2 regions of the Kribbella sp. NPDC026611 genome follow, and region 1 is predicted to be linked to the other one. Evidence: riboswitches for the same ligand, from Rfam matches in the RefSeq annotation. Region 1 holds a riboswitch; the other holds the start of a gene.
The links. Region 1 has a riboswitch for ZMP and ZTP ahead of AB0E69_RS06490 (bifunctional 5,10-methylenetetrahydrofolate dehydrogenase/5,10-methenyltetrahydrofolate cyclohydrolase). Riboswitches for the same ligand answer to the same signal wherever they lie in the genome.
Positions count from the first base shown of each region.

Region 2: another riboswitch for ZMP and ZTP. It lies ahead of AB0E69_RS19590 (glycine hydroxymethyltransferase); the one in region 1 lies ahead of AB0E69_RS06490 (bifunctional 5,10-methylenetetrahydrofolate dehydrogenase/5,10-methenyltetrahydrofolate cyclohydrolase).

Region 1 covers NZ_JBEZYC010000002.1:69,342-75,128, reverse strand. The annotation lists gene dop (depupylase/deamidase Dop) at 1-1,157, shown strand, start outside; gene AB0E69_RS06510 (ubiquitin-like protein Pup) at 1,216-1,425, shown strand; gene prcB (proteasome subunit beta) at 1,434-2,276, shown strand; gene prcA (proteasome subunit alpha) at 2,315-3,169, shown strand; gene AB0E69_RS06495 (NUDIX hydrolase) at 3,250-3,780, shown strand; ZMP/ZTP riboswitch at 3,794-3,879, shown strand; gene AB0E69_RS06490 (bifunctional 5,10-methylenetetrahydrofolate dehydrogenase/5,10-methenyltetrahydrofolate cyclohydrolase) at 3,898-4,770, shown strand; gene aroH (chorismate mutase) at 4,835-5,203, shown strand; gene AB0E69_RS06480 (prephenate dehydrogenase) at 5,210-5,787, shown strand, end outside.
Region 2 covers NZ_JBEZYC010000004.1:513,365-519,151, reverse strand. The annotation lists gene AB0E69_RS19595 (acyl-CoA dehydrogenase family protein) at 32-1,636, shown strand; ZMP/ZTP riboswitch at 1,634-1,715, shown strand; gene AB0E69_RS19590 (glycine hydroxymethyltransferase) at 1,744-3,210, shown strand; gene AB0E69_RS19585 (DHA2 family efflux MFS transporter permease subunit) at 3,203-4,756, opposite strand; gene AB0E69_RS19580 (MarR family transcriptional regulator) at 4,820-5,290, shown strand; gene AB0E69_RS19575 (hypothetical protein) at 5,296-5,787, shown strand, end outside.

The DNA.
Region 1 (5,787 bases):
TGATCATGGAGGGCGCCCGGCAGGCCCGCCTGATCCCGGGCGCGCCGCAGCTGAACCTCTACAAGAACAACACCGACAACAAGGGCGCGTCGTACGGCTCGCACGAGAACTACCTGATGCGCCGGTCGACCGCGTTCGCGGCGATCGTGCGGCACCTGACGCCGTTCTTCGTCAGCCGCCAGGTGGTCACCGGCGCGGGCCGGGTCGGGCTCGGCCAGGACGGCGCCCAGCACGGCTTCCAGATCAGCCAGCGCGCGGACTACTTCGAGGTCGAGGTCGGCCTGGAGACGACGCTCAAGCGGCCGATCATCAACACCCGCGACGAGCCGCACGCGAACCCGGACCGCTACCGCCGGCTGCACGTAATCATCGGCGACGCGAGCCTCTCCGAGATCTCGACGTACCTGAAGGTCGGCACCACCTCGCTGGTGCTGGCGATGATCGAGGACGGCTGGCTGACCGACGACCTCGGCGTGGACCGGCCGGTCAGCGCGCTGCACGAGGTCAGCCACGACCCGTCCTGCACACACCTGATCACGCTCAAGGACGGGCGCAAGCTCACCGCCGTCCAGCTGCAGACGGAGTACCTCGAGCAGGCCCGCAAGTACGTCGAGGACAAGTACGGCGACGACGCGGACCGGCAGACCAAGGACGTGCTGAACCGGTGGGAGCAGGTCCTCGACCAGCTCGCCACCGACCCGATGAAGCTGTCCGACCAGCTCGACTGGGTCGCGAAGTACAAACTGCTCCAGCAGTACCGCGACCGCGACGGCCTGGAGTGGGACGACCCGAAGCTGCACCTGATCGACCTGCAGTACGCCGACCTGCGGCCGGACAAGGGTCTTTATTACAGGTTGGTGAAGTCGAACCGGATGCAGCGGATCGTCACCGACGAGGAGATCCGGATGGCGGTCGCGCACCCGCCGGTCGACACCCGGGCCTACTTCCGCGGCCGCTGCATGCAGCAGTACGCGCCGCAGGTCGCGGCCGCCTCCTGGGACTCGGTGATCTTCGACCTGCCGGGCAAGGAGTCGCTGCAGCGGATCCCGACGCTGGACCCGTTGCGGGGCACCAAGGCGCATGTCGGGGCACTTTTGGACCAGTGCGACACCGCGAGTGACCTGGTTCGCACCATCACTGGGGGTGCCGCCGGGTAGGGTCGCTATTGAGGGCCGGTCAGGTGGCCCTCCCAGCGGTTCTAGGAGGTGTGTGGCCATGGCGAAGGACGGCGGTCAGCAGCACAAGCAGCCGAAGCGTTCGTCGAGCGAGGAAGAGATCGAGCAGGTCGAGACGTCCGAGGATGTCGCCGAGCGCAAGGAACGGCTCGACGAGGACGTGGACTCGATCCTGGACGAGATCGACGAGGTGCTCGAGGAGAACGCCGAGGAGTTCGTCCGCGGGTTCGTGCAAAAGGGTGGGGAGTGAACCGCTCGATGACTTTCGATGCCTCCGGCCGGTTGCCGGAAGCCTTCCTGACCCCAGGTGGCTCGTCGTTCATGGACTTCCTGGCCGGGCACGCGCCCGACCTGTTGCCCGGACGGCGCAGCCTGGGGCAGGCCGACTTTTCCGCCGACGTCCCGCACGGTACGACGATCGTCGCGGCCACCTTCCCGGGTGGCGTCGTGATGGCCGGCGACCGGCGGGCCACGATGGGCAACATCATCGCCCAGCGTGACATCGAGAAGGTGTTCCCCGCCGACGAGTACTCCGCGGTCGCGTTCGCGGGCTCGGCCGGCTTCGGGATCGAGATGGTCCGGCTGTTCCAGGTCGAGCTCGAGCACTACGAGAAGCTCGAGGGCGCGACGCTGAGCCTGGACGGCAAGTCCAACCGGCTCAGCGCGCTGATCCGGGGCAACCTGGCGATGGCGATGCAGGGACTCGCCGTGGTGCCGCTGTTCGCGGGCTACGACGAGGACATCAAGGGCGGGCGGATCTTCTCCTACGACGCCACCGGCGGCCGCTACGAGGAGCACCACTTCCACAGCGTCGGCTCGGGCTCGCTGTTCGCCCGCGGCGCGCTGAAGAAGCTGTACCGCGAGGACGCGTCCGAGACCGACTGCGTCACGATGACGATCCAGTCCCTGATCGACGCGGCCGACGACGACTCGGCGACCGGTGGTCCGGACATGTTGCGGCGGATCTTCCCGGTGGTCGGCGTGGTCACCGCGGACGGTTACCGGCGGCTGCCCGAGGACGAGGTGGCGGCGCTCGTCGACGCGGCCTGGGCGCAGCGGCACGAGCGTCCCGACGGTCCGGCCGCGGCCTCCCTGACGTGACCCTTGACCCGATCGACTGACAGAGGACGACACCTTCGATGAGCGTTCCCTTTTACGTCTCGCCCGAGCAGCTGATGCGGGACCGGGCGGACTTCGCCCGGAAAGGCATCGCCAAGGGCCGCAGCGCGATCGCGCTGCAGTATGCCGACGGCATCCTGTTCGTCGCGGAGAACCGCTCGCCCGCGTTGCACAAGGTGGCCGAGATCTACGACCGGATGGCGTTTGCCGCCGTCGGCCGCTACAACGAGTTCGAGAACCTGCGGATCGCCGGCGTCCGGCTGGCGGACATGCGCGGGTACTCGTACGACCGGCGCGACGTCACCGGCCGCGCGCTGGCCAACGCGTACGCGCAGACCCTCGGCGCGATCTTCTCCTCGGGAGGTGAGAAGCCGCTCGAGGTGGAGATCCTGGTCGCCGAGGTCGGCGGCTCGACGGCCGAGGACCAGATCTACCGGCTCACCTACGACGGCTCGATCGCGGACGTCCGCGGGTACGCCGTGATGGGCGGCCCGGCCGATCAGGTCGCGGACTACATCGGCGAGCACTTCCAGGACGGCATCTCCCTGGCCGGGGCCCTCCGGCTCGCGGTGGACGCCCTCGGGCACGACGGCACGGACGTCCGGCAGCTGACGCCCGACCAGCTCGAGGTCGCGGTGCTCGACCGGACCCGGAGCCAGGTGCGCAAGTTCAAGCGGATCTCCGAGGAGACCCTCGCCCGCATCCTCTCCGAGTCCCGCCCCGACACCAGCCCGACCGTGGAGCACGACACCGCTGATTCGGCAAGCGCGACGTCCGAGGACGCGACTTCGTCCGACGACGCTGCCGTCGCGCCACCGGCGGACGACGCGCCCATCGCCCCACCGGAGAACCCCGAGGACGACCGCCCGCTGTGACGGAACAACCAGAGGACTCAGCCGTCACGGAATACGTGGCGGCTGAGTCATCTCGTCCCGCGGATCCTGAGCCTTGGGAGTTGCTGGGGGAGGAGCCGGGGTTTCGGCGGTTTCTGACCGTCAGGCTGCGCCGCTACCGGATGCCGGACGGGCGTGAGGTCGAGTGGGACGTCATGGGGCCGGAGTCCGAGGACGGGATCTCGGCCGGGATCACCGTCCTGCCGCTGACGCCGGACGGGCGGATCGTGACCATCCGGATGTTCCGCGCCGGCCCGGACCGGGTGGTGACCAACCTGCCCGGCGGCCTCGTCGAGCCCGGTGAGGACGTGGCGATCGCCGGCGCCCGCGAGCTCGAGGAAGAGACCGGCTACACCTGCGAGACCCTCGACGTGGTCGGCTGGCAGTGGTCAGGTGCCTCGTCGACCTTCCGCAAGTACGTCGCGATCGCCCGCGGCTGCCGGCCCGAGGGTAAGCAACAGCTCGACGAGGCCGAGGACTGCGTACCGGTCGAGCTCACCGTCGACGCCCTCCGGACCGAGTTGCGTACGCCGGGCGCCATGACCGGCATCGACGCCGCCTACCTCGCCCTCGACCACGCCGGCCTGTTGTAGCCCGGTATCCTCGACCAAGGACCGCGACTGGCGTTGAGGTGGACTACCACCGGGAAACGGTCTGCCGAACCGGCTTCGCCGCGCGCCTGGGCACTTGGCTCACTTGAGGAGTGCGCGATGACTGCTGAACTGATGGTCGGGACCGAGCTGGCGGCCGCGATGGTGACGCGGGCCGCCGAGCGGGCTGCGGAGTTGGTCGAGAAGACCGGCGTCCAGCCGTGTCTCGCGACGGTGCTGGTCGGGGACGACCCGGCGTCCGCGACGTACGTGCGGATGAAGCAGAACCGCTCGAAGAAGGCGGGTATCGCGTCCCGCAGCGTCGTACTGCCGGCCGAGACGACCACCGAGGAGCTCGTCGCCGAGATTCACAAGCTCTCGAGCGACCCGGCCGTGCACGGAATCCTGCTCCAGCACCCGGTGCCGGCTCAGATCGACGAGCGGGCGGCGTTCGAGGCGATCGACCCGGCCAAGGACGTCGACGGCGTGACGATGCGATCCTTCGCTGCGATGGCCTTCGGCGACCCCGGCTTCCGGTCGGCAACCCCCGGCGGGATCATGCGCCTGCTGGAGGCGTACGACGTACCACTCCAAGGTGCGCACGCCGTGGTCATCGGCCGCAGCCCGATCCTCGGCAAGCCGGCCGGGATGTTGCTGCTGGCATCGAACGCGACCGTCACCTACACGCATTCACGGACGGTCGACCTGCCCGCGATCGTCCGGACCGCCGACGTCGTGATCGCCGCGGTCGGCAAGGCCAACTTCGTCCGCGGCGACTGGCTGAAGCCGGGCACGGTCGTGATCGATGCCGGGTACAACGAAGGCAACGTCGGCGACGTGCACTTCGAGGAAGCGGCCCAGGTGGCGCGGCTGATCACGCCGGTCCCGGGCGGCGTCGGGCCGATGACGATCGCCCTGCTGCTGGAGCAGACCGTCGATGCCGCCGTGGCACAATCCGAGACGGATGTCCACGCTGTGGCGACTCTGGCCTAAGGTTTGGGAAGACGATCCAGCCGCGATCCAGCGAGGATCCAGCGACGGGCAGGGAGGCGAAGACGTGGCGGTACGGGCGATCCGGGGTGCCACCCAGCTCGACGTGGACGAGCGGGAACACCTGCTCGACCGGACGGCGGAGCTGGTGCGGGCGGTCCTGGAGGCGAACGAGCTGGAGAACGAGGACCTGATCAGCATCCTGTTCACCGTCACCTCGGACCTGCGGTCGGAGTTCCCCGCCGTCGCCGGCCGGCAGATCGGACTGACCGACGTACCGCTGATGTGCATGCAGGAGATCCCGGTCCCGCACGCACTGCCGCGGGTGGTGCGGCTGATGGTGCACACTGAGTCGTCGCGGTCGCGGGACAAGATCCAGCACGTCTACCTGCACGGCGCGACCGCGCTGCGGCCGGATCTCACGGGTGCCCAGTGAGTGTCGATGCCTGAGCTGCGCGGCCCGGTTCGGATCGTCGGCACCGGCCTGATCGGTACGTCGATCGGCCTGGCCCTCGCCCGGCTCGGCGTGGTCGTCGAGCTGGTCGACGCCAACCCGGACAGTGCGCTGATGGCCGAGCGGATCGGCGCCGGCTCGCGGCTGGTCCAGATCGAGCCGCAGCTGGTCGTGGTCGCCGTACCGCCGGACCATGTCGGCGCGGTGATCGCGGAGCAGCTCGAGCAGACCGACGCGATCGTGACGGACGCGGCGAGCGTGAAGTCCAAGCCGCTCGCCGACGCCCGCGGGCTGACCGGTGATCTGACAGTGGATTTGACGCGGTATGTCGGAAGTCACCCGATGGCCGGCTCGGAGCGGAACGGCCCGCTCGCCGGACGCGCGGACCTGTTCGACGGCGCGACCTGGGCGATCACGCCGCACGAGACCAGCTCGCCCGACGCCGTCGAGCTGGTACGACGACTCGCCGAGGCCTGCGGCGCGCGGACGGTCGAGATGTCCGTGGAGGACCACGACCTGGGCGTCGCCCGGGTGTCGCACCTCCCGCACTTGATGTCGGCGCTCGC
Region 2 (5,787 bases), on a different contig from region 1:
CTGAACGTGCCATACCGCTTACCGTACTGACATGGCGGACCCATTCGCGGTAACGAACCAGCCTCCCCCACTCCGGGGCGTGAACTTCTTCACCCGCGACGTGGCCCTCGGTGACGCTGTGCGGCCGTACGCCGACCTCGCCGGCCACCCCGGCCTGCAGCTGATCGGCGAGCTCGCCGGCTCCGAGGAGGCCCGCGCGCACGCGCTGCCGGCCAACCAGAACCCGCCGGTACTGCGGACGCACGACCGCTACGGGAACCGGATCGACGAGGTCGAGTTCCACCCGTCGTGGCACTGGCTGATGGCGCAGGCCGTCGGCTTCGGGCTGCAGGCCGCGCCGTGGACCAGCGAGGCGCCCGCGCCGCACCTGACCCGGGCGGCCGGGTTCTACCTGTGGTCCCAGGTCGAGCCGGGGCACGGCTGCCCGATCTCGATGACGTACGCCGCGGTGCCGGCGCTGCGGGCGGACGAGGCGCTGGCGAAGGAGTGGATCCCGCAGCTCGCGTCGACGGAGTACGACGTACGGCGGTTGCCGGCCGCGGCCAAGTCGGGGGTGCTCGCCGGCATGGGGATGACGGAGAAGCAGGGCGGGTCCGACGTCCGGGCGAATCAGACGACGGCGACGCCGGTCGGGGACGTGTACCAGCTGAACGGGCACAAGTGGTTCTGCTCGGCGCCGCAGGTGGACGTGTTCCTGGTCCTCGCGCAGGCGCCGGACGGGCTGAGCTGCTTCGTCGTACCGCGGGTGCTTGCCGACGGCAACCGGAACCCGTTCGCGCTGCAGCGACTGAAGGACAAGCTGGGCAACCGGTCCAACGCGTCGTCCGAGGTCGAGTTCCACGGCACCATCGGCTACCGCCTCGGCGACGAGGGCGCCGGCGTCCGCACAATCATCGAAATGGTCGCCGCCACCCGGCTCGACTGCGTGCTCGGCTCGGCGGCGCTCCAAAGAAGAGCCCTCGTCGAGGCAATCTGGCACACGAAGCACCGGAGCGCGTTCGGGGGGCTGCTGGCAGACAAGCCGGCGATGCAGAACGTGCTGGCGGACCTTTCACTGGAGTCGGAGGCCGCGACGGCCCTGGGGATGCGGCTGGCAGCAGCCGTCGACAGCGGTGACACAGCCTTTCGGCGGATTGCGCTTCCGTTGGCTAAGTTCTGGGTGTGTAAGCGGACGCCGTTCATGGTGGCTGAGGCGCTGGAGTGTCTCGGGGGGAACGGGTACGTCGAGGAGTCCGGGCTGCCGCTGCTCTACCGGGAGTCGCCGTTGAACTCGATCTGGGAAGGATCCGGGAACGTGAACGCGCTCGACGTACTGCGGGCCCTGCGCAGGCCCGAGTCGCTCGAGGCGTGGTTGCTCGAGGTTGGCGCCGTACAGGGGGCGGACGCGCGGTTGGACGCCGCGGTCGAGGACGTGCTGCAAGCGCTTGCTGACATCGAGAACGCCGAAGCCGGTGCGCGACGGCTGGCCGCGCAGATGGCCCTGTGCCTGCAAGGTTCGCTGCTGATCAGGCACTCCACGCCCGCGGTCGCGGACGCGTTCGTGGCGTCCCGCCTGGCGAAGGACTGGGGTGGCGTGTTCGGGACCTTGCCAAGGACGACGCCCTTCCAGGAAATCGTCGAGCGCGCGATAGGGTGAGCCTGTCGCGACTGGCGCGCTGAGGTGGATAACCACCGGGGAGCGAAACCCGTCGGCACCGTGCGCCTGGGTGCCTTCGACCCACTGCAACCGCAGGAGAGACAACGATGCCTCAATCCACCGACAACGCCGCATCCTTCGACGCCACCGCCGCGTCGGCCGCGTACAACAACGCGCTGCAGGTGATCGCCGCGGTCGAACCGACCATCGCCGGCGCGATCAAGGCCGAGCTGGCCGACCAGCGGTCCTCGCTCAAGCTGATCGCGAGCGAGAACTACGCCTCCCCCGCCACGCTGCTGACGATGGGCAACTGGCTCTCGGACAAGTACGCCGAAGGCACCATCGGGCACCGCTTCTACGCCGGCTGCCAGAACGTCGACACCGTCGAGCAGACCGCGGCCGACCACGCCCGGGCCCTGTTCGACGCACCGCACGCGTACGTCCAGCCGCACTCCGGCATCGACGCGAACCTGGTCGCCTTCTGGGCGATCCTGGCCCAGCGGATCGAGTCCCCGGCGCTGGCCGAGGCGGGCGCCAAGCACGTCAACGACCTGACCGACGACGACTGGACCAAGCTCCGCAAGGCGCTCGGCGACCAGAAGATGCTCGGCATGTCGCTGGACGCCGGCGGTCACCTGACCCACGGTTTCCGGCCGAACATCTCCGGCAAGATGTTCAACCAGCACTCCTACGGCACCGACCCCGGGACCGGGCTGCTCGACTACGACGAGGTGGCCCGCAAGGCGCGCGAGTTCAAGCCGCTGATCCTGATCGCCGGCTACTCGGCGTACCCGCGGAAGGTGAACTTCGCGAAGATGCGCGAGATCGCCGACGAGGTCGGCGCGACGCTGATGGTCGACATGGCGCACTTCGCCGGCCTGGTCGCGGGCAAGGTCTTCACCGGCGACTTCGACCCGGTCCCGCACGCGCACGTCACCACGACCACCACGCACAAGTCGCTCCGCGGCCCGCGCGGCGGCATGGTGCTCTGCCAGCCCGAGTACGCCGACTCCGTCGACCGCGGCTGCCCGATGGTCCTGGGCGGCCCGCTCAGCCAGACGATGGCGGCCAAGGCCGTCGCGCTGGCCGAGGCGCGGCAGCCGTCGTTCCAGGAGTACGCGCAGAACGTCGCGGACAACGCGGTCACGCTGGCCGAGGGTCTGATGAAGCGCGGCGTGAAGCTCGTGACGGACGGCACCGAGAACCACCTGGTCCTGCTGGACGTCTCGTCGTACGGCATCACCGGCCGGCAGGCCGAGTCGGCGCTGCTGGACGCGGGCATCGTCACCAACCGAAACGCCGTACCGCGCGACCCGAACGGCGCGTGGTACACCTCCGGGGTCCGGATCGGTACGCCGGCCCTCACCACGCGCGGGTTCGGCGCCGACGAGTTCGACCGGACCGCCGAGCTGATCGTGGACGTGCTGTCCGCGACCACGCCGACCACCACGTCCGCGGGCGCACCGTCGAAGGCGAAGTACGTGCTGGCCGACGGCGTCGCCGACAAGACCAAGGCGGCCTCGGCCGAGATGCTCGACAAGCACCCGCTCTACCCGGGCCTCGAGCTCAACTAATAGTCACAGACTGCCCGTCGTCGGCTTGCCGAGGGCGGGCAGTCTTCTTTGGCATCAGTACGGCGGCAAGGACCGCGCCGGCCAGCGCAATGGCTGCGGAGACCCACATCGTGGTGTTGAGGCTGTGCAGGAACGCGTTCCGTACGTCGTTCAGCAGGTCCACCGAGCCCGTCTTCGCGGCGACCGCGAGCCCGCCGCCGAGGCTCTTCTCGACCGCATCGGCCGCCTGCGGCGGAAGGGCGGTGGTGTCGACGCCGTGCCGGTAGACCGAGTTCAGGACAGTCCCGAGGACGGCGACCCCGACCGTGCCGCCGACCTGGCGGAACGCCTGGAGCAGACCCGACCCGGTGCCCGCCCGCTCCGGATCGAGGACGCCGAGCGCGGCGTTCATTGCCTGCGGGATCGAACATCCGAGGCCGAACCCGACCACGACGAACCACGTCGCGGTGTACCCGTACCCGGTCCCGAGCTCGGTGAAGGCGCCGAGCCCGAAGCCGGCCGCCATCACCACGAACCCGATCAGGACGACCAGCCGGGTCCCGAGCTTCGACTCGGCCAGCTCGGCCAGCTTCGCTCCGAGCGTCATACCGCCGATGAACGGCAGCAGCTTCAAACCCGTGTGCAGCGCGTCCGATCCGTTGATGCCCTGGAAGTACTGCGGCATCGTGAACAGCAACCCGAAGATCGCGAACACCGAGACCGTCAGCAGCACCGCTCCCCCACTGAACACGCGCTCCGAGAACAGCCGGAGCTCGATCAGGGGATGGGACGTGTGGCGTTGCCAGAGCAGGAAGGCCGCGATCAGGATCACGGCGAGCGCGAGGAACGCGATCGTCAGCCCGTCGGTCCAGGACGTTTCGCCGGCCTTCGTGACGCCGTACACCAGGGCCGCGAGACCCGCGCTGGAGAGCAGGATCCCGAGCCAGTCGATGGCCGGGCGGTCGGTACTGCGGCTCTCCGGAACCAGCAGCGTCACCGCGACCGCGGCGAGCAACGCGATCGGGACGTTGATCACGAAGATCCACTGCCAGCCGGCGTGGTCGAGCAGCAGCCCGCCGACGATCGGGCCGAGCGGCATCCCGATGCTGTTGGCAACGACGAAGAACCCGATCGCCTGCTTCCGGTCGTCGGCGGTCCGGAACAGCACCGTGATCAGCGAGAGCGCGACCGGGACGATCATCGCGGCGCCGATGCCGAGAAACGCGCGGGCCGCGATCAGGGCGCCGGCCGACTCCGCGAACGCGCAGGCGAGCGACGCAACGCCGAACAACGAGAGCGCGATCCCGATGATCTTGCGCCGCCCGTAGCGGTCGCCCAGCAGGCCGGCCGGGAGCAGCAGCGCGGCGAGGACCAGGTTGTAGCTGTTCGCCATCCACTGCAGCTGGCTGGTCGAGGCGTCGAGCTCCTTGGCGAGCGTCGGCAGCGCGACGTTGAGCACAGTCGTGTCCAGGCCGAGCACGAGGACGGCGAGACAGAGGGCGATGAGCACACCGAAGCGGCGGGCGCCGGTGAGCGTCGGCCCTGCGGTACCGGTGGTCGAGGTCATGTCGAGCAAATTATCAGAGATTTGTGATAGTTGCGATAGATCGAATTATTGTAAGCTTCAACCATGGCCGCCGAACCCAGCCGGGAAGAGATCAGCCAGTTCGTCGAACGGTTCGCCGGGGTGCTGGCGAACAGCGGCGTGCCGACGATGTCCGCCCGGGTGATGGGCGCAATGCTGGTCAGCCCGACCGGCGTGATGACGGCCGCCGAGCTCGCCGACCTGCTCAAGATCAGCCAGCCTGCCGTGTCCGGCGCGGTGCGTCAGCTGCTGCAGGTCGCGTTCATCACCCGCGAGCGGCTGCCGGGATCGCGCAAGGACCACTACCGGATCCGGGACGACGTGTTCGCCGCCATCCTCGAGCGCCGCAACCTCGCGTTGAGCGAGTGGGAGGCAACCAGCCGGTCCGGCGTGGCGCTGTTCGGCGAGGACTCCCCGGTCGGCCGGCGGCTGACCGAGGCGGCCGACTTCTTCGCCTTCATCCACGGCGACATGTCCCAGATGATCAAGAACTGGCGCGCTGAGCACCCGCGGTGACTCTCATGGGTACGGCGTGGCTCGACAGCGCCGAGCGGATCGCCTGGGAGACGCGGGTGATGCGTCGGCGCGTTCCGCTCTACCGCGCGGGGATCGCCGTACTGCGTGGGCTCAATGCCGTGACCGGCGGGCGGGATCGGCCGTCGCTGGCGGTCACGCGGTGGCATCGGGTCGGGCCCCAGGGCAGCACGTTCGTGATGGACAAACTCGAGACCATGACCGGCCGGACGGATCATCCGGTGACGTCGCGGGCCGAGCTGCGGGCGCGGACGTCGTTCGCGTCGCGGTTGGCGCGGGCTGTGTCGGCGGACGAGTGGCCGCAGATCATCGCGGAGTACGAGCGGCGCCGGCAGGGTGCGGCGCCGCAGTACCGGTATGTCGGGCATCGGCCGTTGAATGCGGAGTCGCATGCGCTGATGGATGAGGCGTGGGTGCGGGGTGAGCTCCCGACGGATCCGTACCGCGCGTGGAACGTGCTGAAGCATGAGGACGAAGGC